DNA from 4 places in the Streptomyces sp. NPDC008086 genome. Region 1 is predicted to be linked to each of the others. Evidence: riboswitches for the same ligand, from Rfam matches in the RefSeq annotation. Region 1 holds a riboswitch; each other region holds the start of a gene.

Region 1 (7,061 bases):
GGGCGGGGAGCGCCCTCCTCGATCATCTCCAGGAGCCGGAACAGCGAGGTCGGCGCGTTCCCGACGGCGACCACCGAACCCTCCAGCCGGTCCCGCCACAGCTCCATGGCGGCCGCGCTGCGCGTGGTGCCCATCTTCGCGGCCAGCTCGGGCACGGCCGGGTCGGACAGGGTGCACAGCACGTCGTTGCCGGCGGGCAGCCGCTTGCGGGTCACCCCGCTGGCCACCATCTGCACATCGGTGAAGATGGGCGCACCGGCCCGCAGGGCCTCCCGGGCACGCGCCACCACTCCCGGCGAGTACACGAGGTCGCGCACGAGGTCGACCATCCCGCAGGCGTGGATCATCCGGACCGCGACCTGACTGACGTCGGCGGGCAGGCCCGCGAGGTCCGCCTCCGCGCGGATGGTGGCAAAGGACTGGCGGTAGATGGCCGCACCGTCCTTCTCGTACTCGAACACCGTGCTCCTACAGGTCATGCGTGCGGGCCGCCGCCAGGTCGGCGGCGAGCCTCGATGGATGGTCGGTCGTCGTCGTGGCGCGGACCCGGCCGGCTTCCACGACGGAGATCAGGTAGCCGCCGTTCGGGGCCGCGACGACGTCCACGTGATCGCCGCGCGGACGACCGCAACGGCGCTCGCAGCCGGACCAGTACGCCGGCAGCCCGCCGCCCGCGGTGAGCGACGCGGCCGCGTCCGAACGGATGTCCGCCCGCGACTTGGCGCAACCGGGCCGTCCGATGCAGGCACCGACACCGAGCCAGGGAGAGTCCGGGGCCGTGATCAGACCGACGGAGTCTAGGCCGGGAAGCCGGTCGGAGCGCACTGTGGGAAGGATCACTCCACGCCAAGGTGTCAGCCGCAGCTCATCTGACGCGGTCGCCGTCAGCGCGGTCCACTGGGCGGCGGTGAGGCGGCCCAGCGGGGCGAGGACGGACAGGCTCGTCGTGCCGTCGGGGCCGGTGACGACACCGGGGGAGGGGGACGGCCCGCTCACCGGCGGCCAGGCCGGCGAGGCATGTCCGGCCCCCAGCCGTCGTACGACCTCGTGCGCCAACTCATCGACGGGGAGCGGGAGTTCGGCCACCCGCCAGACCTGGCCGGCACTCGCCTCCAGGAACACCTCGGCGGCCAGCAGCGCCGCCCGAGGCGCGTCATCGGCGGTCAGGACCGCCACGGAATCCGCGACCCCGACCCGCAGCCACACGGCCCCGTCCGGCGCGGCCCGCAGGGTCACGTCCGGGTCGAGCCCGGCGACGTCCCCGCGCCCGTCGTCGAGCGCGAACAGGAACCGCCCGGACAGCCGGGCCGCCGCCTCGCTCGCGCACAGCAGCTCGTCCAACGCCCGCAGCCACGGCCGTACGTCGGCGTGGCCGCGCCCGTCCAGCCCGGACAGCGGCGAGGCCACCACATTGCGTACCCGTTCGTGCCGCCACGACGGCAGCAGCCCGGCCGCCTCCAGCCGGCTCGCCAACTCCCCGCCGCAGCCCGTCGGCAGACCGCGCAGCTGGACGTTGCCCCGGGACGTCAGATGCAGGTCCCCGTCGCCGAGTTCGAACGCGGCCCGGCCGAGTTCCACCGCCTGACCGACCTGGAGCACACCCCCGGGAATCCGGATCCGGGCGAGTGCGCCGTCGTCCGCCGTGTGCAGCCTCAGTGCGCCCGGGCATGCGTCGTCGCGGTCCCGTGTGACCCCTGTGGCCTGGGACGACGGTCGGATGGAGGGCGTGGACATGGCGGCGAGCATACCGACCGTCCCGGTGACCGTATGCCGCCGCCTCCGCATGCCGACGGCTGGTCCCGTGGCCCTTACTATGCTTCTCGGTGGATCATCCGGTCCGCCACCGCCACGACGGCGACAGGGGAGGAAGCCGGTGCGAATCCGGCGCGGTCCCGCCACTGTGAGCCCACCCCGCCAGGGTCGGGTGAGTCAGGAACTCCCGCCGTCAGACACCACCCGGGGCGCGGACACCCCGAGGAAGGCCGACGCCGCATGATCCTTCTGCTGTCGACGTCCGACACCGACCTGCTCAGCGCCCGCGCGGCGAACGGCCCCGTGCCCTACCGCTTCGCCAACCCCGCTCGGCTCCCGCTCGACGACCTGCCCGCGCTCCTCGACGGCGTCGCCCTCGTCGTCGTACGCCTCCTCGGCGGTCTGCGCGCCTGGCAGGAAGGCCTCGACCTGCTCCTCGCCGACGGCCGCCCGGTCGTCGTCCTGACCGGCGAACAGGCCCCGGACGCCCAGCTGATGGCCGCCTCCACGGTGCCGGTCGGCATCGCCGCCGAGGCCCACGCCTACCTCGCCCACGGTGGTCCGGCCAACCTGGAGCAGCTCGCCCGCTTCCTGTCGGACACGGTCCTGCTCACCGGGCACGGCTTCGAGGCACCGGCGGCCGCCCCCAGCTGGGGCCCGCTGGAGCGCGAGTCCCGGGCCGACGGCCCGACGATCGCCGTGCTCTACTACCGCGCCCACCACATGAGCGGCAACACGGCGTTCGTGGGCGCCCTGTGCGACGCGATCGAGGACGCGGGCGGCCGGCCGCTGCCGCTGTACGTCGCTTCCCTGCGGGCCCCGGAGCCCGAACTCATCGACGAACTGCGCGCCGCCGACGCCATCGTCACCACCGTGCTCGCCGCGGGCGGCACCAAGCCCGCCGAGGCGTCCGCCGGCGGCGACGACGAGTCCTGGGACGCGGGCGCCCTGACCTCCCTCGACGTGCCGATCCTCCAGGCCCTGTGCCTGACCGGACCCCGGTCCGCGTGGGAGGAGAACGACGAGGGCGTCTCCCCGCTCGACGCCGCCAGCCAGATCGCCGTACCCGAGTTCGACGGCCGGCTCATCACCGTGCCGTTCTCCTTCAAGGAGATCGACGCCGACGGCCTGCCCGCCTACGTCGCCGACCCCGAGCGCGCGGCGCGCGTCGCCGGAATCGCCGTACGCCACGCCCGGCTTCGGCACATCCCGGCCGCCGACAAGCGCCTCGCCCTCGTCCTGTCCGCCTACCCGACCAAGCACTCCCGGATCGGCAACGCGGTCGGCCTCGACACCCCCGCCAGCGCCGTCGCGCTGCTCAGGCGGCTCAAGGCCGAGGGCTACGACTTCGGCGACACCGACATCCCCGGGCTGGTCTCCGGCGACGGCGACGAGCTGATCCGCGCGCTCATCGAGGCCGGCGGCCACGACCAGAACTGGCTCACCGAGGAGCAGTTGGCCCGCAACCCGGTGCGGATCCCGGCGGCCGACTACCGGCGCTGGTTCGCCACGCTGCCGGAAGAGCTGCGGACGGCCGTCGAGCAGCACTGGGGTCCGGCGCCCGGCGAGATGTTCGTCGACCGCAGCCGCAACGAGGAGGGCGACATCGTCCTCGCGGCCCTGCGCTTCGGCAACCTGCTGATCCTCATCCAGCCCCCGCGCGGCTTCGGCGAGAACCCGATCGCGATCTACCACGACCCGGACCTGCCCCCCTCGCACCACTACCTCGCCGCCTACCGCTGGATCGCGGCCCGCGCCGAGGACGGCGGTTTCGGCGCCGACGCGATGATTCACCTCGGCAAGCACGGCAACCTGGAGTGGCTGCCCGGCAAGAACGCCGGCCTGTCCGCCGCCTGCGGCCCCGACGCGGCCCTCGGCGACCTGCCGCTGATCTACCCGTTCCTGGTCAACGACCCCGGCGAGGGCACCCAGGCCAAGCGCCGCGTCCACGCCACCCTCATCGACCACCTCGTCCCGCCCATGGCCCGCGCCGACTCCTACGGCGACATCGCGCGCCTGGAGCAACTCCTCGACGAGTACGCCCAGATCTCCTCCATGGACCCGGCCAAGCTCCCCGCCATCCGCGCCCAGATCTGGACCCTCATCCAGGCCGCCAAGCTCGACCACGACCTCGGCATGGCCGACCGCCCCGACGACGACGGCTTCGACGACTTCCTGCTGCACGTCGACGGCTGGCTGTGCGAGGTCAAGGACGCCCAGATCCGCGACGGCCTGCACGTCCTCGGCGCTCCGCCGCAGGGCGCCGACCGAGTCAACCTCGTCCTCGCCATCCTGCGCGCCCGCCAGATCTGGGGCGGCACCACCGCTCTGCCCGGCCTGCGCGAGGCCCTCGGTCTGGACGAGTCCGCCGCGACCCGTACCACGGCCGACGAGGCGGAGGACAAGGCCCGCGCCCTGGTCCAGGCGATGGACGACGCGGGCTGGGACCCGGCCGCCGTCCCCACCGAGCACGGCGAACAGGTCGCCGCCATCCTGGAGTTCGCCGCCCGCGAGGTCGTCCCGCGCCTCGCCGCCACCACCGCCGAACTCGACCACGCCCTGCACGCCCTCAATGGCGGCTTCGTCCCCGCCGGCCCGTCCGGCTCACCTCTGCGCGGTCTGGTCAACGTCCTGCCGACGGGCCGCAACTTCTACTCCGTCGACCCCAAGGCCGTCCCGTCCCGCCTCGCCTGGGAGACCGGCCAGGCCCTCGCGGACTCGTTGCTGGAGCGCTATCGCACCGACAACGGCGACTGGCCCACCTCCGTCGGTCTCTCCCTGTGGGGCACGAGCGCGATGCGCACGGCGGGCGACGACGTCGCCGAGGCCCTCGCGCTGCTCGGCGTCCGCCCGGTCTGGGACGACGCCTCGCGCCGGGTGACGGGCCTGGAGGCCATCCCGTACGAGGAGCTGGGCCGCCCCCGCATCGACGTGACCCTGCGTATCTCGGGCTTCTTCCGGGACGCGTTCCCGCACACGATCGGCCTGCTCGACGACGCCGTACGGCTGGCCGCCTCGCTGGAGGAGCCCGCCGAGGCCAACCACGTCCGCGCCCACGTCCAGGCCGACCTCGCGGCCCACGGCGACGAACGCCGCGCCACCACCCGCATCTTCGGCTCCCGCCCGGGGACCTACGGTGCCGGACTGCTGCAGCTCATCGACTCCCGCGACTGGCGCACCGACGCCGACCTCGCCGAGGTCTACACCGTCTGGGGCGGCTACGCCTACGGCCGTGAACTCGACGGCCGTCCGGCGCGCGACGAGATGGAGACGGCGTACAAGCGGATCGCCGTCGCCGCCAAGAACACGGACACCCGCGAGCACGACATCGCCGACTCCGACGACTACTTCCAGTACCACGGCGGCATGGTGGCCACCGTCCGCGCCCTGCGCGGCACCGCCCCCGAGGCCTACATCGGCGACTCCACCCGGCCCGAGACGGTCCGCACCCGCACGCTCGTCGAGGAGACCTCGCGTGTCTTCCGCGCCCGTGTCGTCAACCCGAAGTGGATCGAGGCGATGCGCCGCCACGGCTACAAGGGCGCCTTCGAACTCGCCGCCACCGTGGACTACTTGTTCGGCTACGACGCCACGACCGGCGTGATCGCCGACTGGATGTACGACAAGCTCACCGAGACCTACGTCCTGGACCCCACCAACCGCGAGTTCCTCCAGGAGGCCAACCCCTGGGCCCTGCACGGCATCGCCGAGCGGCTGCTGGAGGCGGAGTCGCGCGGGATGTGGGAGAAGCCGGACCCGGCGGTGCTGGAGGCGCTGCGGCAGGTGTACCTGGAGACCGAGGGTGACCTGGAGGGCGGCGAGGCATAGCCGCGTGACACGGCGAAGGGCTCCCGCAAGCGACCGCCTGCGGGAGCCCTTCACTGTGTCCTTTGGGGTTGGCGTGTCCTCAGGCTCCGGCGGGCGCCGCGGGCAGTACGTGGTCGCCGACCTTGTCCGTGCTCAGGCACAGGGAGCAGACGACGGCGTCGTGTGTCTGGCAGGCGGCCACGTCGGGGCGCTCGAACTGCTGCCGGCAGACGTGGCAGTCGTAGGTGACGGCGCTGGGGTTGCCGTCCTCGTCCAGCAGCGGCTCGGCGATGCCGTCGTCGGTGCGGCGCAGGTAGTACCTGCCCTTGGTGACGATCGCCATCAGCGGGGTGAGGACGAAGGCGATGACCGCGGCGGCGACCGGGGAGTACGGCTGGAGGGTGTCGCCGAGGGCGTGGAAGTACATGGCGATGGAGAGGCCGGAGGCGGCGACGAAGGCCACCACGCCCACGGGGTTGACGGCGTAGAGCATGCCCCGGCGGAACTCGGGCTGGAGCGGGGAGAGCTTCAGCAGGTACTTGTTGACGCCGATGTCGGTGGCGACCGTGACGACCCAGGCGATGGCGCAGTTCGAGTAGAAGCCCAGGATGCTGTTGAGGAAGCTGAACATGTCGGCCTCCATCAGCGCGAGCGCGAAGGCCAGGTTGACCAGGACGAAGATCATGCGGCCCGGGTAGCGTCCGGTGACACGGGTGAAGGAGTTCGTCCAGGCCAGGGAGCCGGAGTAGGCGTTCGTCACATTGATCTTGATCTGGCTGATCACGACCAGGGCCACGGCCAGCGGGACGACGATCCAGGACGGCAGCATCGCGTCGAAGGCGTGCTTGAACTGCTGGATCGGCTCGGGCGCCGCGGCCGGACCGACCTCGGCGAGGATGTACACCGCGAGGAACACGCCGATGGCCTGCTTCAGGGCGCCCAGCACCACCCAGCCGGGCCCGGCCATCACCACGGCCGTCCACCAGGCGCGCTTGTTCGCCTCGGTCTTGGGCGGCATGAAGCGCAGGTAGTCGATCTGCTCGCCGATCTGCGCGATCAGGGAGAGGCACACGCCCGCGCCGAGCAGCACGGCCGCGGTGTTGACCCCGCCCTCGCCGTCGGTGCCGGCGTAGGCGAGGAAGCGGTCGACGGTGCCGGGGTCGGTGGCGACCAGGTAGACCAGTGGGGCGACCATCAGCAGCAGCCAGATCGGCGTCGTCCACACCTGGAGCTTGCTCAGCGCCTTCATGCCGTAGATCACCAGCGGGATCACCATGAGCGTGGAGACCAGGTAGCCCAGCCACAGCGGCAGTCCGAGGCCCAGCTTGAGGCCCTGGGCCATGATCGAGCCCTCGAGGGCGAAGAAGATGAAGGTGAAGCTGGCGAAGATGACACTGGTGAGGACCGAACCGAAGTAGCCGAAGCCGGAACCGCGGGTGATGAGGTCCAGGTCGATGTTGTAGCGGGCCCCGTAGTAGGCCAGCGGGAAGCCGGTCACGAAG
Region 2 (7,061 bases), on a different contig from region 1:
GTGGCGCCCACGGGTGCCGGCCGAGAACGGCCGTCATCTCAGGGCTCCTCGTGGCCGGGCACGAGGGCGGGGTCGGCCACCTCCGGGCGCTCCGCCCAGAAGGCCGGTGCCCGCAGGCGCCACACGACCATGAGGACCACGCCCGCGAGGGTGATGCCGATGCCGATGACCAGCGGCGGGCCGAGTCCGAACCAGGAGACGCCGCTGTAGGAGTTCGCGGGGTCCGACATGTCGCCGATCGACTCGACCAGCAGCCAGACCAGCAGCCCGGCGCCGACCAGCGGGCCGAGACCGATGAGCAGGAAGTTGCGCACGCTCTCGGTGAGATGACGGCGGTAGTACACCGCGCAGGCCACGCCCGTGAGCGCGTAGTAGAACGCGATCAGCAGCGACAGCGCGGTCAGCGAGTCGAACAGGGCGTTCTCGCTGATCTGGCGGACCACGACGTACCAGGCGATGGCGATGGCCGCGACCCACCAGGTGCTCACGTCGGGTGTGCGGAACCGGGCGTGGATGTGCGCGAAGTGCGCCGGCAGCGCGTGCCGGCGGGCCATGGACAGCGCGGTGCGCGAGGCGGGGATGATCGTCGTCTGGGTCGAGGCGAGGCCGGAGGTCGAGACCGCCAGCAGGACGACCCAGTCCCAGGCACCCATGGCCTCGTCGGCGAGCAGCGCGAAGATGAACTCCTCCTCCTCGGCGTTCTCCGCCAGGTACGCCGGTCCCGCGTAGGCCACGACCGCGTAGGCGACCGACACGTACGTCACCAGCAGGATGATCGTCGACCACACGGCAGCCCTACCGGGAGCGGTGGCGGAGTTCTCGACCTCCTCGGTGAGGTTCACCGCCGACTCCCAGCCCCAGTAGATGAACACGCCCAGCAGCAGACCCGCCGTCAGTTCGGCGCCGCCCGCCCCGAACGGATCCAGCCAGCCGAACGCCGGATCGACGGAGTCGAGCGAACCGGTGTCGGCGTAGACCCGGTAGATCGCCACCACGGCGAACGCGAGCAGACAGGCGACCTGCGCGAGGATCAGGATGTTCTGCACCTTGGCCGACACCTCGGTGCCGATGACGCACACGGCCGTCATCACCAGGATGAGCAGCACCGTCAGCGTCTCGCGCACCAGCTCGTTGTCGACCCAGCTGTCGAGACCGAACGCGAGCAGCGCGAACGTCACCGCGACGTCCGCGAGCGAGCCGACCACCAGGACCCCGGTCATGGTGATGGCCCAGCCGCCGAGCCAGCCGGCCCACGGGCCCATCGCCCGGGTGACCCAGGAGAACGTCGTCCCGCAGTCCTGGTCGACCCGGTTGAGGTAGTAGAACGCCGACGCGATCAGCAGCATCGGGACGAACGAGGCGAGCATGACGCCCGGGGCGTACACACCGACGAGCGCCACCACCGGACCGATCGCCGCGGCCAGCGAGTACGCCGGCGAGGTGGAGTTGAGCCCGATGACGAGGGCGTCGACGAACCCGATCGCGTCGGCCTTCAGCCCTTCGGGCGGGCGGGTGTCCTCGGTGGCCTCGGCCATGCTGCCTCACTTCGGTCGTACGTGACCCCATGAAACAGGCAACCGTGGAGCCCGCCCCGCCTTTGGTGTGCGCTCGCGGGGTGTATCACCCGTGTGCCCAACGCCCGGACAGGTCAGCCTTCGGCCGGGCTCGGTGCCGCCGCCAGGGCCGCCAGCGCCTCCGCGTCGCGCGGACCGGGCGAGGAGTCGTCCAGCAGACCCTGCGCGCGCAGGAACTGGGCCGCCGCGACACCCCAGGGCAGCCGCAGCCCGGCCTGCTGGAGGAGATCGGCGCGGGCCAGCATGGTGGGCGCCGGTCCGGTGCGGACACCGGACGGGGTCAGCAGCGCCGCGTCGTCCGCCCAGCGCAGGGCCAGGTCGACGTCGTGCGTGGCCATCACCACCGTGGTGCCGCCCGCGCGAAGCCCGTCCAAGGTGGCGAGGAGACGCTCCTGGCCATCGGGGTCGAGCCCGGCGGTCGGTTCGTCGAGGATCAGCACACGGGGCCGCATCGCGACGGCGCCCGCGATGGCGGTGCGCTTGCGCTGCCCGTACGACAGCAGATGCGTGGGCCGGTCGGCCAGCGCGGTGATGTCCAGGGCGGTGAGCGCCTCGTCGACCCGCGCGCGTACCTCGGCGTCGGGCAGGCCCAGGTTCAGCGGGCCGAAGGAGACGTCCTGCGCGACGGAGGCGGCGAACAGCTGGTCGTCGGGGTCCTGCACCACCAGCTGCACGGTCGTCCGCAGCCCGGTCAGGCCCTTGCGGTCGTACGTGACCGGCGCACCCGCCACGGTCAACCGGCCGTCGTGTGGGCGCAGTCCACCGCTGAGCAGCCGCATCAGCGTGGTCTTGCCGCTGCCGTTGCGGCCGAGCAGCGCGAGCGCGCGCCCCTCGTGGACGTCGAAGTCGAGGCCGCTGAGGACGACGGGCCCGTCCTCGTAGGCGTAGGACGCGCCCCGCAGGGCTACCAGGGCGGTGGGCTCGCTCATGGCAGGGCCCTTTCCAGTACGAGGGTGAGGGCGGCCAGCGCGGCGAGGAGCACGCAACTGGCGGCCGTGAAGCGGACGGAGACCCGGGCCTCGGGCACCAGGACGCGCAGGGTGCCGTCGTAGCCGCGCCCGGCGAGCCCGGCCTGGAGCCGGGTGGCCCGGTCGAAGGCCCGCACGAAGGCGGTGGCCCCGAGCCCGGCCAGGGACCGCCACTCCGCGGCCCTGCTGGTGTGCCCGAGCCGAGCGGCCTGGGCCTGACGGATACGGCGCACGGAGTCCAGGAGCAGGAAGCTCATCCGGTACGTCACCAGGGCGACGTCCACGACGGGCGCGGGCACCCCGGCCCGTACCAGGCGGGGCAGCAGATCGGACATCGGCGTGGTGAAGGCGAACAGCAGCACGCCCAACGAGGCCGCCGAGGTGCGCAGCAGCAACTCCCCGGCGCGCAGCGGGCCCTCCGCGGCGAGGGACACGAAGCCGTCCGGCCCGCCGACCTGGACGAGCAGGGTGAGCGCGCCGGTCACACAGAAGCCGAGCGGCACACGGTAGGCCCGCCACAGCCGTCGCGCGGGCACGCCCGCCGGACCCAGCAGTACGGCGAGCGCGGTGACCAGGACCAGCGCGGCGCCCGGCCAGGGCGGCAGCGAGATGGCGAGCACGGTGAGGCCGAGCCCGAGCACGGCCTTGTCCACGGGGTGACGGCGGCGCCAGCGACTGCTGTGCGCCGCCGCGTCGATCGGCAGCACGAGAGGTCAGGACCTCTCGGCCGTGGACTCCTCGGCGGTCGCGCCGGCCGCGCTCTCCGCGCCGCCGACCCGCTCCAGCGCCCGCTCCTCGCCCTGCCGCCGACCCCGGCGCAGACCGAAGTAGTAGGCGAGGACCCCGGCGCCGAGGGCGGCCTGGAGGGCGAAGAGCGCCGACTCGATCTCACCGGACGGCGGCTCGTACAGCGGCGAGAACCACGGCTCGTAGTCCGGCTCGATCTCGGTGATCGCGGTCTCCGCCTCGGCGTCGGCACCCGCGAACGGCTCCTCCTTGTGGTCGCCGAGGCCGAGGGCCAGCGGCAGCACGGCGAGGGCGGCCACGACGACCAGCAGCAGAATGTTGATCTTCGTGTTCCTGCTCATCGGGCCACCGCCTCGGTCTCGGTCCCGCTCTCGGTCCGGGACTGCTTCCTGGCCAGGAGCACGCCCAGCCGGGTCAGTTCGCCCTTGCTGGACTGCACCAGCAGCCGCATCACGAGCACCGTGAGCAGTCCCTCGCTCACCGCGAGGGGGATCTGGGTGACGGCGAAGATGGAGCCGAACTTGCCGAGCGCGCCCAGGAATCCGCTGCTCGGGTCGGGGAAGGCGAGGGCCAGCTGGACACTGGTCACGCAGTAGGTGGACAGGTCGGCGAGGAAGGCGCCGAAGAACACGGCGACCATGAGCGGCACGTCGTAGCGCCGCAGCAGCTTGTAGATCGCGTATCCGGCCCAGGGGCCGACGATCGCCATCGAGAAGACGTTGGCGCCGAGCGTCGTCAGACCGCCGTGCGCGAGCAGCAGCGCCTGGAAGAGCAGGGTGATGGTGCCCAGCACCGCCATGATCGGCGGCCGGAACAGGATGGCGCCCAGACCGGTGCCCGTGGGATGCGAGCAACTGCCCGTCACCGAGGGCAGCTTCAGCGCGGACAGGACGAACGTGAAGGCTCCGGAGGCGCCGAGGAGCAGCGTGCTCTCCGGGTGCTCCTTGACCTCACGGGTGAGTGAACGGACGCCGTGGACGACGAAGGGCGCGGACGCGACGCCCCAGGCGACCGCGTGCGCCGGAGGCAGGAAACCCTCGGCTATGTGCATGGCTCAGCAGACCCTCTCCAGCACCTCGTGGATGGTTGACGCGCCCTGGTCGGTCTCCTGGCTTACGGGTACCACCGCCCGTGCTCCGCCTTCCCGGGTCCCGAAGGACCCAGTGGCTGCCCGTGAGGGCCGGAGCCGGACTTCCCGATTCACAGTGGCGAGGGCCGCACCGGCATCACACCGGGTTTCCCGTTCACCAAGGCGTGGTGACAGTAGTGCCCGGACCGGGTGGCTGACAAGCGCGCCCAGGGGGCGTGAAAGGGGCGCTACGGGAGGGGCCGACGCGCGTACACCTCGATCTCGATCTTCATACGAGGGTCGGCGAGACCGCACCTGAGCATGGTGGCGGCCGGCCGGACCTCACCGAAGCAGCGGCGCAGAACCGGCCAGCAGGGCTCGAAGTCCGCACGGTCGGGGAGCAGATACCGCACTCGCACCACATCCGAGAAAGCGCATCCCGCCTCGGCCAGCGCGGCCCCGATATTGCGCAGGCACTGCTCCGCCTGTTCCACCACGTCGTCGGAGATCGTCATCGTGCCGTAGTCGAACCCGGTCGTCCCGGACACATGCACCCAGTCACCGTCGACCACGGCACGGGCATAGCCGATCTGCTCCTCGAAGGTCGAGCCGCTGAGGATCGCACGTCGCTCTGTCATGCGCCGCACGCTAGGTGACCAGCGCAGATACGTCTAATACTGCAGAGGGCATGACCTGATATCCCTGGGCGTATGAACCGACCGGAACTGCCCCTGCCCCAACTGCACGCGTTCGTCGTGCTCGCCGAGGAACTCCACTTCGGCCACGCCGCCGCCCGTCTCGGTATCGCCCAGCCACCGCTGAGCCAGCAGATCAGACGCCTGGAGGACAAGGTCGGCCACGCCCTGTTCCACCGCGCGCCAGGAGGCGTCACGCTCACCCCGGCCGGCCGTGAACTGCTCCCCGCCGCCCGGCGCGCCCTCACCGACGTCACGGACGGCCTGGCCGCGGCCCGCGCCGTCGGCAGCGGCCGGGCCGGCACCCTGCGCCTCGGCTTCGCCGCCTCCCTCGCCCTCACCGTGCTGCCCGGCCTGCTGCGCACCTTCCGGGACCGGTTCCCCGGCGTACGTCTGGACATCCACGAGATGACCACCGCGCCGCAGATCGCCGCCCTGCACGACAGGGCCATCGATGTCGGCCTCCTGCGCGAACCTCCCGCCGACCAGCCGGAGCTCGGCTTCACAACCGTGCTCAGCGAGCCGTTCGTGGCCGTCCTGCCGTCCGCCCATCCGCTGGCCGCGCAACGGACCGTACAGCTCGCGCAGTTGGCGGACTCGCCCTTCGTGCTGCTGCCGCGCGCGGTCGGCCCGCAGCTGTACGACCGGATCACCGGCCTGTGCGCCGAAGCCGGCTTCACGCCTCGGACCGTCCAGCACGCCGTGGAGTGGCAGACCGTGTGCGCCCTGGTGCAGACCGGCCTCGGCGTCTCCCTGGCACCGGCGAGCATCCGCCGTATCCGCCTCAAAGGCGTCGCCTTCCGCAGGATCGAGCCCGGCGACGCCCGCACGCGCGTGGCCGTCGCCTGGCGCGCGGGCGACCCGAACCCGCTGGTCGCACACCTGCTGGCAGCGGTCAGCCAGGATCGGCCGGACCGGCTCCAGTGATGCCCGTCACCGCGCGCGAGGCCGGCCCCCGCGCGGTCGGCGAGGGGCGGCGGAGCGCAGGAGCCGGAACAGACGGGTGCGGTGCGGGACGCGGGCCCGGACGGTCCTTTCGAGCGCGTCGCAGTCCGACCACGCGGCGTCGGCGGCCGCGCTGTCGGGTCTGCGGCCCGCGTACTCGACCTCGTTGACCAGGGTCGCCAGGTCCGGCAGGCGCCGCCCCACGGTGCCGCCCACGTGCCGCGCGCCGAACGCGGCGATCTCCTGCGCGGTGTGCGCTCCCGTGGCGGGAAGGCCGATCTCCGTGAGGCGGTCCTCGATCTGCCGCCAGGCCCCGAGGACCCGGTGCCGCGCGTCCGGCCCGTTGCGCCGTCCGCTGCGCCGCCTGTACGGCAGCCACAGCGCGTACAGCACATACGCCGTGGCGAGGAGCAGCACCGCGAGCGGGACGGTGAGCCACAGCGGCGGCATACCGGCACCGGAGCCACCCCCGGCGGGGGCCGCCTCCGCGGGCGTGCGCGGGGGCGTCGACGGCGGCGTCGGCCTGGTGCTCTCCCGGTCCCCCTGCTGACGCTCCTCCGGCTCCGCAGCCGACGCGGCGCCGGAGCGGCCCTGCGCCGCCTCCCCGGGCGTCGGCTGGAACGGCACCCAGCCGACCCCGGCGAACCTGACTTCCGGCCAGGCCAGCACGTCCTGTCCCCGGACCTGCCAGGTGCCGGAACCGGTCCGGGTACCCGGGCGGAAGCCCACGGCCACCCGGGTGGGCAGGCCCAGGGTGCGGGCCAGGACCGCGAACGAGGCGGCGAACTGCTCGGACGTGCCGCGCCCGCCGTCCGCCAGGAAGAACTCCAGGCTCCGGTAGGTGTGTCCGGGCAGCGCCCCCGGGTCGAGCCGGTAGGTCGCACGCAGCCAGTCGGCCAGGCGGACGGCCCGCTCGTAGGGGTGGGTGGCGCCCCGGGTGACCCGTTCGGCGATGGTCCTGAAGGACCGTACGGAAGGGATCGGTTGCCCGGCCGCGTCCACGGCGGGAAGGGCCACCCGGGCCGGGTCGTGGGCGGTGGCCGCGTACCGCAGCCGGTCGGCG
Region 3 (7,061 bases), on a different contig from region 1:
ACTCCCGTGCGGCGGCGATGCGCCCGCGTACCTCGGCCTCGTCGTCCGCCCAGCGCGCGGCGAAACCGGCCGGGTCGTCGTCGTAGGCGAGGCGCCGCCGTACGACCTCCACCCGCTGGTCGGGCTCCCGCGAGGCGGCGACCTCGACGGTCAGCCCGAACCGGTCGAGCAACTGCGGCCGCAGCTCGCCCTCTTCGGGGTTCATGGTGCCGACGAGCAGGAACTTCGAGGCGTGCCGTACGGAGACACCCTCGCGCTCGACGTACGAGGCGCCCATCGCGGCCGCGTCGAGGAGCAGGTCGACCAGGTGGTCGTGGAGGAGGTTGACCTCGTCGACGTACAGGATTCCGCGGTGCGCGTCCGCGAGCAGGCCGGGCTCGAAGGCCTTCACGCCCTCCGCCAGCGCCCGCTCGATGTCCAGGGCGCCCACCAGCCGGTCCTCGGAGGCGCCGACGGGCAGTTCGACCATACGGGCGGGCCGCTCGACGGCCGCTCCCGGCTCGTGCGGCCCGTCCGGGCACCCGGGGTCGGGCCGCCCGGGATCGCACGAGAATCGGCACCCGGCCACGACCGGGACCTCCGGCATCAGGGCCGAGAGCGCCCGTACGGCCGTCGACTTGGCGGTGCCCTTCTCGCCGCGCACCAGCACACCGCCGACCGCCGGTGACACGGCGTTCAGCAGCAGCGCCAGCCGCAGGTCGTCCTGGCCGACGACGGCCGTGAAGGGGAAGGGTGTGCTCATGCGGGCGCTCCCGGTGGAATGAAGGGCAGTCCTTGCGGCGCGCCCGACTCGATGAGCCGCCAGAGCGCGTCCGTGTCCGCGTGCTGTTCGATCAGGTCGCCGAGCCGGTCGAGCTGCTCCTCGCGCAGCGCGGCGAACGACGTGTCCGGCGCCGGCACGAAGCGTCGGCCCGCGGCGGCCGCCACCTCGTGCAGAAAGGCCCGCCGGAAACCGTCCGACTCCAGCGAGCCGTGCCAGTGCGTGCCCCAGGTCTGACCGACCCGGCACCCGTCCAGGCTGTGTCCTTTGTCATCAGAGATGAACACATCACCGCCGCCGACCTCGGCGATCCCGTGATGGATCTCGTACCCCTCGACCCGCTCCCCGAGGGCTTCGCCGACGGGCCGGGTGAGGGTCTTCTCCCGGGCGAACCGCACCCGCACGGGCAGGAGTCCCAGCCCGTCGACGTGCCCCGCGCGGCTCTCGACCTCGTCCTCGATGTGCTCGCCGAGCACCTGGAAGCCGCCGCAGATCCCGAGGATCGGCCGCCCCTCGGCGGCCCGTCGCACCAGGGCGTCCGCGAGCCCCCGCTCGCGCAGCCACTCCAGCGCGCGCACGGTTCCCCGGGTGCCGGGGAGCACCACCAGGTCCGCGTCGGCCAGCTCCTCCGGCCGGTCCACGAACCGCACGACGACACCCGGCTCGGCGGCGAGGGCGTCCACGTCGGTGAAGTTGGACATCAGCGGCACGGCGCAGACGGCGACCCGCAGCACGTCCTCGCCGACGGGCGGCGCGACGACCGACTCCCGGACCGTCCCGCGCAGCGAGACCCGCAGCCCGTCCTCCTCGTCGATGCCGAGGCCGTGCCGGAAGGGCAGGACGCCGTACGTGTGCCGGCCGGTGAGGCCGCGCAGCATGTCGAGCCCGGGTTCGAGCAGCGAGACGTCGCCCCGGAACTTGTTGACCAGGAACCCGGCGATCAGCGCCTGGTCCTCGGGGGAGAGCAGCGCCACCGTCCCGAAGAAGGAGGCGAAGACGCCCCCGCGGTCGATGTCGCCCACGACCAGCACGGGCAGCCGGGCGCTGCGGGCGACGCCCATGTTGACGATGTCGGTCCGCCGCAGATTGATCTCCGCCGGAGACCCCGCGCCCTCGCAGATCACCGCGTCATACGTGTCCCGCAGTTCGGCGAGGCAGTCGAGCACGGTCCCGAGCAGCGCCTGCTGCCGCCCGCCGTGGTACCCGCGCGCGCTCATCTCGCCCACCGGCTTGCCCAGCAGCACGACCTGGCTGCTCCGCTCGCCGCCGGGCTTGAGCAGCACGGGGTTCATCTGCGCGGTCGGCTCCACGCGGCACGCCTGCGCCTGCATGGCCTGCGCCCGCCCGATCTCGGCGCCCTCGCGCGTCACGAACGAGTTGAGGGACATGTTCTGCGCCTTGAACGGCGCGACCTTGACCCCCTGCCGCACCAGCCACCTGCAGATCCCCGCGGTGACGACGCTCTTGCCGGCGTCCGAGGTGGTGCCGGCGACGAGAAGTCCCCCGCCCGTCATGACGTACGTCCCTTCGCGATACGGCGCGCGGCGGCACAGACGCCGAGCGCCAGCCAGCCGACGCGCTTCGACAGCCGTACGGCCCGCTCGATGTCCTGGACGGCGACGGCGCGCCCCGCCCCGTTGAGCACCGGCCGGTGCTCGACCCGCCCGCCGTACGACAGCGTCCCGCCGAGGCGCACCCCGAGCGCCCCCGCGAACGAGGCCTCGACGGGCCCGGCGTTGGGGCTCGGGTGCTTGGCGGCATCGGCGCGCCAGGCACGCACCGCCCCGCGCGGATCGCCCCCGGCGACGGCGGCGAGTACGGCCGTCAGCCGCGCCCCCGGCCATCCGGCCACGTCGTCGAGCCGGGCCGAAGCCCAGCCGTACCGGCGGTACTTGGGCGACCTGTGGCCCACCATGGCGTCGAGCGTGTTCACGGCCCGGAACCCGAGCAGCCCCGGCACCCCGCCGACGGCCCCCCACACCAGCGCCCCCACCACCGCGTCGGAGGTGTTCTCGGCGACGGACTCCACGACGGCCCGCGCGATCCCGTCCGCGTCGAGCGCCTGCGGGTCCCGTCCACACAGATGCGGCAGCCGCGCCCGCGCGCCCTCGACGTCCCCGGCCTCCAGGGCCCGCCCGATCGTGCGGGCCTCCCGGGCGAGCGAAGTCCCGCCGACGACCGCCCAGGTGGCGGCGCCGGTCAGCGCGACGGAAGCGGTGGGGGAGCTACGGACGACACGGGCGGCGACGGCACCGAGCGCCACGGCGCCACCGGCGCACACGGCGCTGTGCACCGCACCCCGCGCGCGGTCGTCGCGCCACAACACTCTCTCCACGGCGCCCGCGGCACGTCCGAACGCGGCGACCGGATGCCCCCGGCGAGGGTCGCCGAGCAGCAGGTCACCGAGAAGTCCGGCGGCGGCGCCGTACGCGAAGACGCGATCGGCTCGCATCAGGGTCAGCCGACCGTGGGGTCAGACGACGGTCTGAAACTGCGTGTCGATCGGCAGGCGAGCATCGCGTTCTGTCCTCACTCAGGGTGTCCACGCCCTGGTTCGACGAGTCCGGCGGTGAGAGTTCCTGGCTCCCGGGGCTTTCTACCCCGGTGACAGTGGCGGGACCGCGCCGGATTCACACCGGCTTCCTCTCCTGCCGCCGTAGCTGGCCCCGGAAGTCCACCACGGGGTTGGAAGGGCCGTCAACTTGCCGTTGACCTGCGACGGGAGAGTGTGCGAAGGCCCACACACGCCTGAGGTGCGGGACGGTGATCCGTCCCGCACCTCGGGTGTTCGCGTCTGTCGTGGGTCAGGCCACGATCAGGTAGATCCCGTATCCCACGGCCGCCGCGCATGCCGCGAAGCACGCGTAGGCGCCCGTGACCGCGAGCGCGGCCGAGTCGCCCTGGGCCACCGCTCGTTCGCGGCGGGACAGACCCGAGATGCCGAGGGTGAACAGGCCCACGAGGGCCACGGTGACCACGAGGCTGACGCCGAAGACGGAGCCGAGAGCCGCCCAGTCGATCTTCATGCTTCTTCTTCCTTGAGTACCGGGAGGAGTAACCGGGTGGGGGTCAGACCGCGGCCTGCGAGGGCGACGGCGTCGGCTCGGAGGCCGGGGCCGGGATGGTGGCCGACAGGTCCTCGGCCGTCGTGCCCGCCGGGGGCGGGGTCACGGCGGCCATGGCCGTGGTCACCACGCCGGGCGGCTCCTCGGTCTCGTTGACGTTGGTGTGGTCGATGACCTCGCGGCGGGAGATCTTCCAGATCGCGGCGCTGGAGCCGATCAGGAAGACCGCGACGAGGGCCGTGCCCCAGGCGCCGAAGCCCGTCACGTACTCGGCGAGCGCGCCGACCAGGGCGGCGGCCGGCAGGGTCAGGCCCCAGGCGACGAACATCCGGGTGGCCGTCGACCAGCGGACCACGCCGCCCTTGCGGCCGAGGCCCGCGCCCATCACCGAACCGGAGACGGAGTGCGTGGTGGACAGGGAGAAGCCGAGGTGGGAGGAGGCCAGGATGACGGTGGCCGCGCTGGTCTGGGCGGCGAAGCCCTGCTGCGGCTGGAGGTCGGTCAGGCCCTTGCCCATGGTGCGGATGATGCGCCAGCCGCCCAGGTAGGTGCCGAGCGCGATGGCCAGACCCGCCGAGAGGATGACCCACATGGGCGGGTCGGAGTCGGGGGCGAGGGTGCCGCCGGCGACCAGGGCGAGGGTGATGATGCCCATCGTCTTCTGCGCGTCGTTGGTGCCGTGCGCGAGGGAGACCAGACCGGCGGAGGCGATCTGGCCGGCGCGGTATCCCTTCTTGCTGGCCTCGCCGTCGGCCTTCTTGCCGAGCGTGTAGGTCAGGCGGGTGGCGAGCAGCGCCGCGATGCCCGCGACCAGCGGGGCGGCGATGGCCGGGATCAGCACCTTGGTGACGAGCACGTCGCCGTGGACGGCGCCCATGCCGGCCGAGGCGATGGTGGCGCCGATCAGGCCGCCCATCAGGGCGTGCGAGGAACTGGAGGGCAGGCCCACCAGCCAGGTGAGCAGATTCCAGAGGATCGCGCCGACCAACGCCGCGAAGATGACCTCGGGACGGATGCCGCTCTCGTCGACGAGACCCTTGGAGATCGTGTTGGCGACCTCCACGGAGAGGAAGGCGCCTACAAGGTTCAGCACGGCGGACATGGCCACCGCGACCTTGGGCTTGAGCGCGCCGGTCGAGATGGTGGTGGCCATCGCGTTGGCGGTGTCGTGGAAACCGTTCGTGAAATCGAACGCGAGTGCGGTTACCACCACAATCGCGAGGATCAGCGAGAAGTTTTCCATTTACCCAGGCAATCGTTCGAGGTCATTGGCTGGACGAACGTAGGTAACCTGAGTGAACGGAAGATGAACTGAGGCGGGCCGCACGGTGTCCGTAAGAGGGGGTTGTTCGTCCGGAAGGGGAGGCCTCCCCTCCGCCCCCCTCCGGCGGTCACCGCACGGCCCGGGCGCCCCAAGGGTTCAGTAGCCCCGGGCGAACTTCCTGAGCTGGGCCATCGACCCGTTGAAGAGATTCTGGTCACCCGGCAGGCTGCCGCTGCCGTTGTCGTGCTGCCAGATGGTCCAGAACCGCCAACCGGCCGGCAGGCTCCCCGCCGTCGCGGAGTCGTAGCGGGCTATCCACAGTGCGTGGTTCGAGGCGAAGGCGCGGCTGGCGCCGGTGCAGGTGTTCCACCAGTGGGTGGTGGTGTAGATCACCGGACGCCGTCCGGTCAGTCGTTTCACCTCGTCGCTGAAGGACCGGATCCAGCCGACCATCGTCGCCTTGCCCAGCCCGTAGCACTTGTGCTTGCTGTACGGGTTGTACTCGATGTCGAGTGCGGGCGGCAGGGTCCAGCCGTCCGACCGCCAGCCGCCGCCGTTGCGCACGAAGTGTGCCGCCTGCGCCCTGCCCGACGACTTGTCCGGCAGCGCGAAGTGGTATGCGCCGCGGATCAGGCCCGCGTTGCGGGAGCCGTTGTACTGCTGGTTGAAGTACGGGTTGCGGTAGGTGTGGGACTCGGTCGCCTTGACGTAGGCGAACTGGGCGCCCTTCCCCTTCGCGCTCTGCCAGTTGACGTTCTTCTGGTGGGACGAGACGTCATGCCCCCTGGGCTTGCCGGCCGCCGCGGCCGGCATCTCGACCAGAGTGGTTCCGCCCAGGGTGAGCGCCACCACGGAGGCCGCCATCAGGCGGGAGCGATGACGGGACGGTTTGCGATCACGGGCCATATTTCCCCCCGGAATGGCTGCGTGCACGACAAATCCCCCAGAGATTACGGGAAGATCGTTGAATCCCGATCGATCTCAGGCCAAGCGGGAGGCGAGGCTGTTATGACCCGCTATGCCCCCTTCCGGACGTCGACCTTCCGCCCTAAAGTGCCCCGCCCCGACGGCGACTTGAGGTCAGGCCGCCGCCCGGCCTGGCAGGATCGCCACATGGCTGAGGAGCAGAGGGAGCAGCGGGGCGCACGGGAAGCGGGGGAGTCGTGGGGCAGAAGTGCCCGCCCCGAGGAGGTCGAGGCCTGGGAGGCCCTCGTGGCGACGGCTCGCCGGACCGTCTCCGACGGCCTGGTCGTCGGCACCTCCGGGAACGTCTCCGTGCGCGTCGGCGACACCGTGCTGGTCACACCGTCGGGAGTGCCCTACGACCGGCTGACCCCGGACGACGTGACCGGCGTCGACCTGACCGGCGAACGGGTCCTCGGCACCCTCCTGCCGACCAGCGAGCTGCCCATGCACCTCGCCGTCTACCGCGCCACCGACGCCGGCGCCGTCGTCCACACCCACGCGGTCCACGCCACCGCCGTCTCCACCCTCGTCCCCGAGCTCCCTCTGATCCACTACATGGCCGGCGCCCTCGGCGGCCCCGTCCGGGTTGCCCCGTATGCGACGTACGGCACGCCGGAGTTGGCCGAGAACATGCTCCGTGCCCTCACCGACCGCACCGCCTGCCTCCTCCAGAACCACGGCACGCTCACCTACGGCACCACCCTCGACCAGGCCTACGACCGCACGGCCCAACTCGAGTGGATGTCCCACCTCTGGCTCACGGCCTCCTCGGTACCCGGCCTGTCCCCGGCCCTGCTGTCGAAGGGGCAGGTGGCGGAGGCGGGGGAGCGGTTGCGGGGGTACGGGCAGCACGGCTAGGGCCTGGGTTCTGCAGCCCGTCCGACGTTTGAGGACGAGCCGCACCACCCAGCCCGTCCGGTGTTTGAGGACGAGTCGCACCACCCAGCCCGTCCGGTGTTTGAGGACGAGCCGCACCACCCAGCCCGTCCGGCGTTTGAGGACGAGG
Region 4 (7,061 bases), on a different contig from region 1:
TGCATGTGCGAGCGGGCTGCCTCCAGACTGATGACGTCGGCGTCGAGGTCGTCGATGGCCTGGACGATGTCGCCGAACTCGGCGTAGCACATGTGGGTGTGGATCTGGGTGTCCGGACGGACGCCGGCGGTGGTGAGCCGGAAGGCTTCCGTCGCCCATGCCAGGTAGCGGGCGTGATCCGCAGCGCGCAGCGGCAGCGTCTCGCGCAGTGCGGGCTCGTCGACCTGGATCACCGAGGTGCCCGCAGTTTCCAGGTCGTTCACCTCGTCGCGGAGGGCGAGGGCGACCTGACGGGCGGTCTCGCCGAGGGGCTGGTCGTCCCGGACGAAGGACCAGGCGAGCATGGTGACCGGCCCGGTGAGCATGCCCTTGACCGGCTTGTCGGTGAGGGACTGGGCGTACGACGTCCAGCGCACCGTCATCGGCTCGGGGCGGGAAATGTCCCCGGCCAGGATCGGCGGGCGGACGTAGCGGGTGCCGTACGACTGGACCCAGCCGTGCTGCGTGGCCAGGTACCCCGTCAGCTGTTCGGCGAAGTACTGGACCATGTCGTTGCGTTCGGGCTCGCCGTGTACCAGGACGTCGATGCCGGTCTTCTCCTGGAAGGAGATGACTTCCTGGATCTCGGTCTTGATGCGTTCCTCGTAGCCGGCGGTGTCGATCCGGCCTGCGCGCAGGTCCGCCCGCGCGACGCGCAGTTCGCCGGTCTGCGGGAACGAGCCGATGGTCGTGGTCGGCAGCAGCGGCAGCCCGAGGTGGGCGCGCTGCGCCGTGGCGCGTTCGGCGTACGGCTGGGAGCGGCGGGCGTCGGCGTCCGTGACGGCCTCGGCACGGTTGCGTACGGCTGGGTCGCGGGTGATCGGCGAGCTCGCGCGGGAGGCCAGGTCGGCGCGGTTGGCGGCGAGTTCGGCGCTGATGGTGTCGGTGCCCTGGGCGAGGCCGCGCGCGAGGGTGACGATCTCGGCGGTCTTCTGCCGGGCGAAGGCGAGCCAGCGCAGAATCTGCGGTTCGATGTCCCGTTCCAGGCCCGTGTCGAGGGGCACGTGGAGGAGGGAGCAGGAGGCGGCGACGTCGACCCGGTCGGCGAGGCCCAACAGGGTGCCGAGGGTGGAGAGGGACTTCGACAGGTCGTTGATCCAGATGTTGCGGCCGTTGACGACACCGGCGACCAGGCGCTTGCCCGGCAGCCCGCCGACGGCGGCGAGCGCGTCGAGGTTGGCCGCGGCCGCCTCGGTGAAGTCCAGGGCGAGTCCCTCGACGGGGGCCTTCGCCAGGACGGGAAGCGCCTCGCCGAGCCGGTCGAAGTACGACGCGACCAGCAGCTTCGGCCGGTCGGGCAGTGCCCCGAGGTCGCGGTAGGCGCGCTCGAGGGCGTTCAGCTCGGCCGGGGTGCGGTCCTGTACGAAGGCGGGCTCGTCCAGCTGCACCCACTCGGCGCCGGCCGCGCGAAGGTCGGCGAGCACCTCGGCGTACACCGGCAGCAGGCGGTCGAGCAGGGTCAGCGGTTCGAAGTCCGCGGAAGCGCCCGGCGCGGGCTTGGCGAGGAGCAGGTAGGTGACGGGGCCGACCAGGACCGGGCGGGCGGTCAGGCCCAGCGCCAGGGCCTCCCTCAGCTCGGCGACCTGCTTCGTCGAGTCGGCCGTGAACACCGTGTCCGGGCCCAACTCGGGTACGAGGTAGTGGTAGTTGGTGTCGAACCACTTGGTCATTTCCAGCGGCGCGACATCCTGGGTGCCACGGGCCATGGCGAAGTAGCCGTCAAGGGCGTCGGCTTCGACAGCGGCGCGGTGGCGCTCGGGGATCGCGCCGACCATGACGGTGGTGTCGAGGACGTGGTCGTAGTACGAGAAGTCACCGGTCGGCACCTCGTGGACGCCGGCGTCGGCGAGCAGCCGCCAGTTGGCGGCGCGCAGATCGGCGGCGGTGGAGTGGAGGGCGTCGGCGGTGACGCGGTCCTTCCAGTAGCCCTCGATCGCCTTCTTCAGTTCCCGGTTCGGGCCCTGGCGGGGGTAGCCGTACACGGTGGCCCGTGCTGCCGCGGCTGCGGACTTGCTGGTCACGGAGATCTCCTTCGCGAGACGATTCCCTGAGATCCCGGAGACGGGACGAGAACGCGAAGGGGTGACGAACCGGACGGAACCGACCTCGCGCGGCACAGCGCGGTCGTCCGCCTGGTATGTACGCCGACCCGCCCTCGAGGTCACCGAGATCTCCGCGCGCGGAACGGTCCGCGCACGGGCAGGTGGCAGGTCTTCGGACTCGTGGGCACGCCCTCGTCGTTCACCGAGGAGGACACCTACTGGCCGTCGCTTCCCAGGCCCGGTACGTCGGACCCAGTGCGTATGACGGCGGTCGTTCCCGCTCACCGCTGCGGGGCAGTCCCGGATTCCCACCGGGTTCCCTCTTGCGACACCCCGCCTGGCGGGCGGGGCGAACCAGCTGCTCCGGCCACCCTACGGGGTGTCGCCCGTCGGGCAAGGGGGCGGTCCAGGATCTGGAAGGTGACACAGAGCACGGTGGAGGAGGAGCGCCGAAGGCGGGAAGCGCCGCACTCGCGCTTCCCGCCCTTCCCAGTCGCGCCGCGCGGGACCCTCACCCCTGCGGCGGTGCGGGCCCCTCAGCCCGCGTCGTACCAGGCCCTCAGCCCTGGTCGTAGGTGTGGAAGCCCCGGCCGGTCTTGCGGCCCAGCAGTCCCGCCTCGACCATGCGCTGGAGGAGCGGGGGAGGGGCGTAGAGGGGTTCCTTGAACTCGTCGTAGAGCGACTCGGCGATGGAGGCGACGGTGTCCAGGCCGATCAGGTCCGCCAGCTTCAGTGGGCCCATGGGATGGGCGCAGCCGAGCTCCATGCCGGCGTCGATGTCGGTGGCGGTGGCGAAGCCGGACTCGGCCATCCGGATCGCCGACAGGAGATACGGGATGAGGAGCGCGTTGACGACGAAGCCCGCCCGGTCCTGGGAACGGATCACCGTCTTGCCGAGGGTCCGGGTCGCGAAGTCCTCCACCGCGGTCGTCGTCGCGGCCGACGTGTGCAGCGAGGTCACGACCTCTACCAGGGGCAGTACGGGCACAGGGTTGAAGAAGTGCAGCCCGATCACGTGGTCGGCGCGGCTGGTGGCCATGCCGAGCCGCATGACCGGCAGGGAGGAGGTGTTGGTGGCTAGCACCGCCTCCGGATCCTCGACGATCTTGTCGAGCGCGGCGAAGATCTCGGTCTTGGCGTCGGCGTTCTCGATGACCGCCTCGACGACGAGCTGCCGGTCGGCGAGGTCGTCCAGGCTGCTGGTGAAGACGAGCCGGGCGAGGGCGTCGCCGGCGGCTTCCCGCGTCAGCTTGCCCCGTAGCACGGCACGGTCCAGGGAGCCCGCGATCCGGTCGCGGGCGGCGCGGGCGGCGATGGCGTCCGCCTCGCAGACCACGGTGTCGAGCCCCGCCCGTGCGCACACCTCGGCGATGCCCGCGCCCATCTGCCCGCCGCCGACGACGCCGACGCGTCCGATCGCCGCGCTCATGCCCGGGCCTCCGTCCCTCGCACGAGGTGCCGGGTGTAGGCGTCCGGGGTGAAGAACAGCGGCAACTCGCCGACGAGAGCGGTCCGTTCGAAGAGGGCGCGGATGTCGTCCACCGGTGCCCACGGGTACTCGGCGCCGAGCGCTGCCACCTCGTCGTAGAGGATCTCCTCCACTGTCGCCCGGTCGATGACCCGGTGCCGTAGCCACTGCCAGATCTGGACGCGGGCGATCTCGGCGGTGGCCGCGTCCTCCATCAGGCCGTTGATGGCGACCGCGCCCTGCCCGCGCACCCAGGCGGCGAAGTAGCGCAACGCGACGCAGACGTTGGTGCGGACGCCCTCCGGGGTGGGCGGCCCGCTGATCCGGCGCACCGACAGCAGGTCGGCCGGCGTCACCTCGACGTCGTCACGGGTTCGGTCCAGTTGGTGGGGGCGGTCACCGAGGACACCGTCGAAGACCTCGCGGCAGACGGGGACGAGTCCCGGATGGGCGACCCAGGAGCCGTCGAAGCCGTCCTCGGCCTCGCGCTCCTTGTCCAGCCGGACCTTGGCGAGCGCGGCCTCGTTCGCGGCGGGGTCCTTGCCGGGCACGTGGGCGGCCATGCCGCCGATGGCGTGGGCGCCGCGCCGGTGGCAGGTGCGGACGAGGAGTTCGGTGTAGGCCCGCATGAAGGGGGCCGTCATCGTCACCTTCGCCCGGTCGGGGAGGAGGAAATCGGTGCGGTGGCCGAACGTCTTGATCAGGCTGAACAGGTAGTCCCAGCGGCCCGCGTTGAGTCCGGAGCTGTGTTCGCGCAGTTGGTAGAGGATCTCCTCCATCTCGAACGCGGCGGTGATCGTCTCGATGAGAACGGTGGCCCGGATCGTGCCGCGCGGAATACCGAGCAACTCCTGGGCGAGCACGAAGACGTCGTTCCAGAGGCGGGCCTCGTAGCGGTTCTCCAGCTTGGGGAGGTAGAAGTACGGGCCGTACCCGGCGTCGATCTGACGCTGGGCGCAGTGGAAGAAGTACAGGCCGAAGTCGACGAGGGCGGCGGGCACGGGCCGGCCGTCGTACGTCAGGTGCTCCTCGTCGAGGTGCCAGCCGCGCGGCCGGACCACGATGGTGGCGAGTTCCTCGCCGAGCCGGTACTCCTTGCCCTCCGGTGTGGTGAAGTCGATGCGGCGCTCGACAGCGTCGAGCAGGGTGAGCTGGCCGCCGATGACGTTGTCCCAGAGGGGCGCGGTGGCGTCCTCGAAGTCGGCCATCCACACCTTGGCACCGGAGTTGAGGGCGTTGACGGCCATGCGCCGGTCGGGCGGCCCGGTGATCTCCACGCGCCGGTCGGTCAGACCGGGCGCGGGCGGTGCCACCCGCCAGGTCGGGTCGTTGCGCACAGCGGCCGTGACCATGGGGAAGTCGAGAGGCGAGCCCGACGCCAGCCGTAGTACCTGCCGACGGCGTTCCTTCATCAGGTCCCGCCGACGCGGCTCGAACGCCTCGGCCAGGCGGCCGATGAAGTCCAGGGCGGCGGGGGTGAGGATCTCGTCGTGCCGGTGTCCCGGAGCGGCGAGGACGCGGACGTGGTGGGTGAGTGCGGTGGTGGACATCGGGCTCTCCTGAGGGATGGGAGCGGAGGGGGAGGAGACGGTTCGTCCCCCTCCGCTCGGCCGAGGGCCGGCCGGATGGCGGGTGTCCGGCCTGGTGGCCTAGTGGAACTGCTCTTCCTCCGTGGACCCGGCCAGCGCGGTCGTGGAAGAGGCAGGATTGACGGCCGTCGACACCAGGTCGAAGTAACCGGTGCCGACCTCACGCTGGTGCTTGACGGCGGTGAAGCCGTGGGCCTGGGCGGCGAACTCCCGCTCCTGGAGGTCGACGTAGGCGGTCATGCCGTGCTCGGCGTAGCCGCGGGCGAGGTCGAACATGCCGTGGTTGAGGGAGTGGAAGCCGGCGAGGGTGATGAACTGGAACTTGTAGCCCATCGCGCCGAGTTCGCGCTGGAACTTGGCGATCTGTTCGTCGTCGAGCGCGGCCTTCCAGTTGAAGGACGGCGAGCAGTTGTAGGCCAGCATCTGGTCCGGGTACCGGGCGTGGATGGCCTCGGCGAACTCGCGGGCCTGGGCGAGGTCCGGGGTGCCGGTCTCGACCCAGATGAGGTCCGCGTACGGGGCGTAGGCCAGGCCACGGGCGATGACCGGCGCCATGCCGTTGCGGACCCGGTAGAAGCCCTCCGCCGTGCGCTCACCGGTGACGAACTCGGCGTCGCGCTCGTCGACGTCGCTGGTCAGCAGGTTGGCGGCCAGCGCGTCCGTGCGGGCGATGATCACCGTCGGCGTGTCGGCGATGTCGGCGGCGAGACGGGCCGCGTTGAGGGTACGGATGTGCTGCGAGGTCGGCACCAGGACCTTGCCGCCGAGGTGGCCGCACTTCTTCTCGGAGGCGAGTTGGTCCTCGTAGTGGATGCCGGCCGCGCCCGCGGCGATCATGCCCTTGGTCAGCTCGAAGGCGTTCAGCGGGCCGCCGAACCCGGCCTCGGCGTCGGCGACGATCGGCGCCAGCCAGTCGGTCGAGCTGTCACCCTCGCTGGTGGCGATCTGGTCGGCGCGCAGGAGGGCGTTGTTGATCCTACGGACCACCTGGGGCACGGAGTTGGCCGGGTACAGGCTCTGGTCGGGGTAGGTGTGCCCGGCCTGGTTGGCGTCGGCGGCGACCTGCCAGCCGGACAGGTAGATGGCCTGGAGGCCCGCCTTGACCTGCTGCACCGCCTGGCCGCCGGTCAGCGCGCCCAGCGCGTGGACGTAGTCCAGCTCGTGCAGCTGACGCCACAAGCGCTCGGCGCCGCGCCGGGCCAGAGTGTGCTCCTCACGGACGCTGCCGGAGAGCCGTACGACGTCCTCGGCGCTGTAGGTGCGCTCGATGCCCTGCCACCTCGCGTCGGTGGCCCAGCGCCTGGCCAGTTCCTCGGCCGCCTGCGTCGTCGCTTCTGCCATGACTGTCACCGTTTCCTCGGTCTGTACTGGCTGCCAATCCCGCCGTCCGGATGAACAGAGGTGGCACTGCGTGTCGTCTTGCTGGGATGCGGCCCGCCGTCACCCCGGAGGGCGAAGGTGAGCAATGCTGTCGGCGTGATGCGCTGCGGATGCCGGGATCTCCGACGTCAGGGCAGTGAATCGTGCCCCGGTTCCGGGCGGTTTCGGCCGGGTCCGGCGGGCCGCAGTGAAACTCTGGCACTGGCACTGAGTGCCATCAACCTTGGATCAATGCCAACTCTTGCGAATCTTCTCGCCGCGGATTGCCAACTTTGCGAAGGTCTGAGTGGCGGGTTCGTCCCGTACGCTGACCGGGTCGGGACGCCAGGTCCAAAGGGGTGCGGATGAGCAAGACGTACGCGGGTGCGCGGCTGCGGCGGCTGCGTGAGGAGCGCCGTATGAGCCAGGCGGAGCTGGCCCGCGTCCTGGGTATCTCGCCGAGTTATTTGAACCAGATGGAGCACGACTCCCGCCCGCTCACCGTGCCCGTCCTGCTGCGGCTCACGGAGACCTTCGGCGTCGATGCCGCCTTCTTCTCAGAGC

What was found. Region 1 has a riboswitch for cobalamin ahead of cobN (cobaltochelatase subunit CobN). Riboswitches for the same ligand answer to the same signal wherever they lie in the genome.
Region 2: another riboswitch for cobalamin. It lies ahead of ACFZBP_RS02540 (energy-coupling factor ABC transporter permease); the one in region 1 lies ahead of cobN (cobaltochelatase subunit CobN).
Region 3: another riboswitch for cobalamin. It lies ahead of ACFZBP_RS29665 (cobalamin biosynthesis protein); the one in region 1 lies ahead of cobN (cobaltochelatase subunit CobN).
Region 4: another riboswitch for cobalamin. It lies ahead of metE (5-methyltetrahydropteroyltriglutamate--homocysteine S-methyltransferase); the one in region 1 lies ahead of cobN (cobaltochelatase subunit CobN).

What each region holds. Positions count from the first base shown of each region.
Region 1 covers NZ_JBIBIA010000003.1:298,701-305,761, reverse strand. Annotated here, with positions in the region: gene ACFZBP_RS11605 (precorrin-8X methylmutase) at 1-479, opposite strand, end outside; gene cobG (precorrin-3B synthase) at 469-1,734, opposite strand; cobalamin riboswitch at 1,817-1,962, shown strand; gene cobN (cobaltochelatase subunit CobN) at 1,993-5,580, shown strand; gene ACFZBP_RS11590 (purine-cytosine permease family protein) at 5,660-7,061, opposite strand, start outside.
Region 2 covers NZ_JBIBIA010000001.1:563,150-570,210, reverse strand. Annotated here, with positions in the region: gene ACFZBP_RS02560 (amino acid permease) at 39-1,535, opposite strand; gene ACFZBP_RS02555 (ATP-binding cassette domain-containing protein) at 1,649-2,503, opposite strand; gene cbiQ (cobalt ECF transporter T component CbiQ) at 2,500-3,249, opposite strand; gene ACFZBP_RS02545 (energy-coupling factor ABC transporter substrate-binding protein) at 3,256-3,630, opposite strand; gene ACFZBP_RS02540 (energy-coupling factor ABC transporter permease) at 3,627-4,340, opposite strand; cobalamin riboswitch at 4,370-4,578, opposite strand; gene ACFZBP_RS02535 (Rid family hydrolase) at 4,607-4,996, opposite strand; gene ACFZBP_RS02530 (LysR substrate-binding domain-containing protein) at 5,069-5,980, shown strand; gene ACFZBP_RS02525 (transglutaminaseTgpA domain-containing protein) at 5,987-7,061, opposite strand, start outside.
Region 3 covers NZ_JBIBIA010000008.1:489,557-496,617, forward strand. Annotated here, with positions in the region: gene ACFZBP_RS29655 (putative cobaltochelatase) at 1-742, opposite strand, end outside; gene ACFZBP_RS29660 (cobyric acid synthase) at 739-2,274, opposite strand; gene ACFZBP_RS29665 (cobalamin biosynthesis protein) at 2,271-3,212, opposite strand; cobalamin riboswitch at 3,313-3,455, opposite strand; gene ACFZBP_RS29670 (hypothetical protein) at 3,565-3,786, opposite strand; gene ACFZBP_RS29675 (anion permease) at 3,830-5,068, opposite strand; gene ACFZBP_RS29680 (GH25 family lysozyme) at 5,246-5,995, opposite strand; gene ACFZBP_RS29685 (class II aldolase/adducin family protein) at 6,203-6,913, shown strand.
Region 4 covers NZ_JBIBIA010000001.1:666,245-673,305, reverse strand. Annotated here, with positions in the region: gene metE (5-methyltetrahydropteroyltriglutamate--homocysteine S-methyltransferase) at 1-2,060, opposite strand, end outside; cobalamin riboswitch at 2,248-2,406, opposite strand; gene ACFZBP_RS02990 (3-hydroxybutyryl-CoA dehydrogenase) at 2,641-3,510, opposite strand; gene aceB (malate synthase A) at 3,507-5,099, opposite strand; gene aceA (isocitrate lyase) at 5,199-6,479, opposite strand; gene ACFZBP_RS02975 (short-chain fatty acyl-CoA regulator family protein) at 6,863-7,061, shown strand, end outside.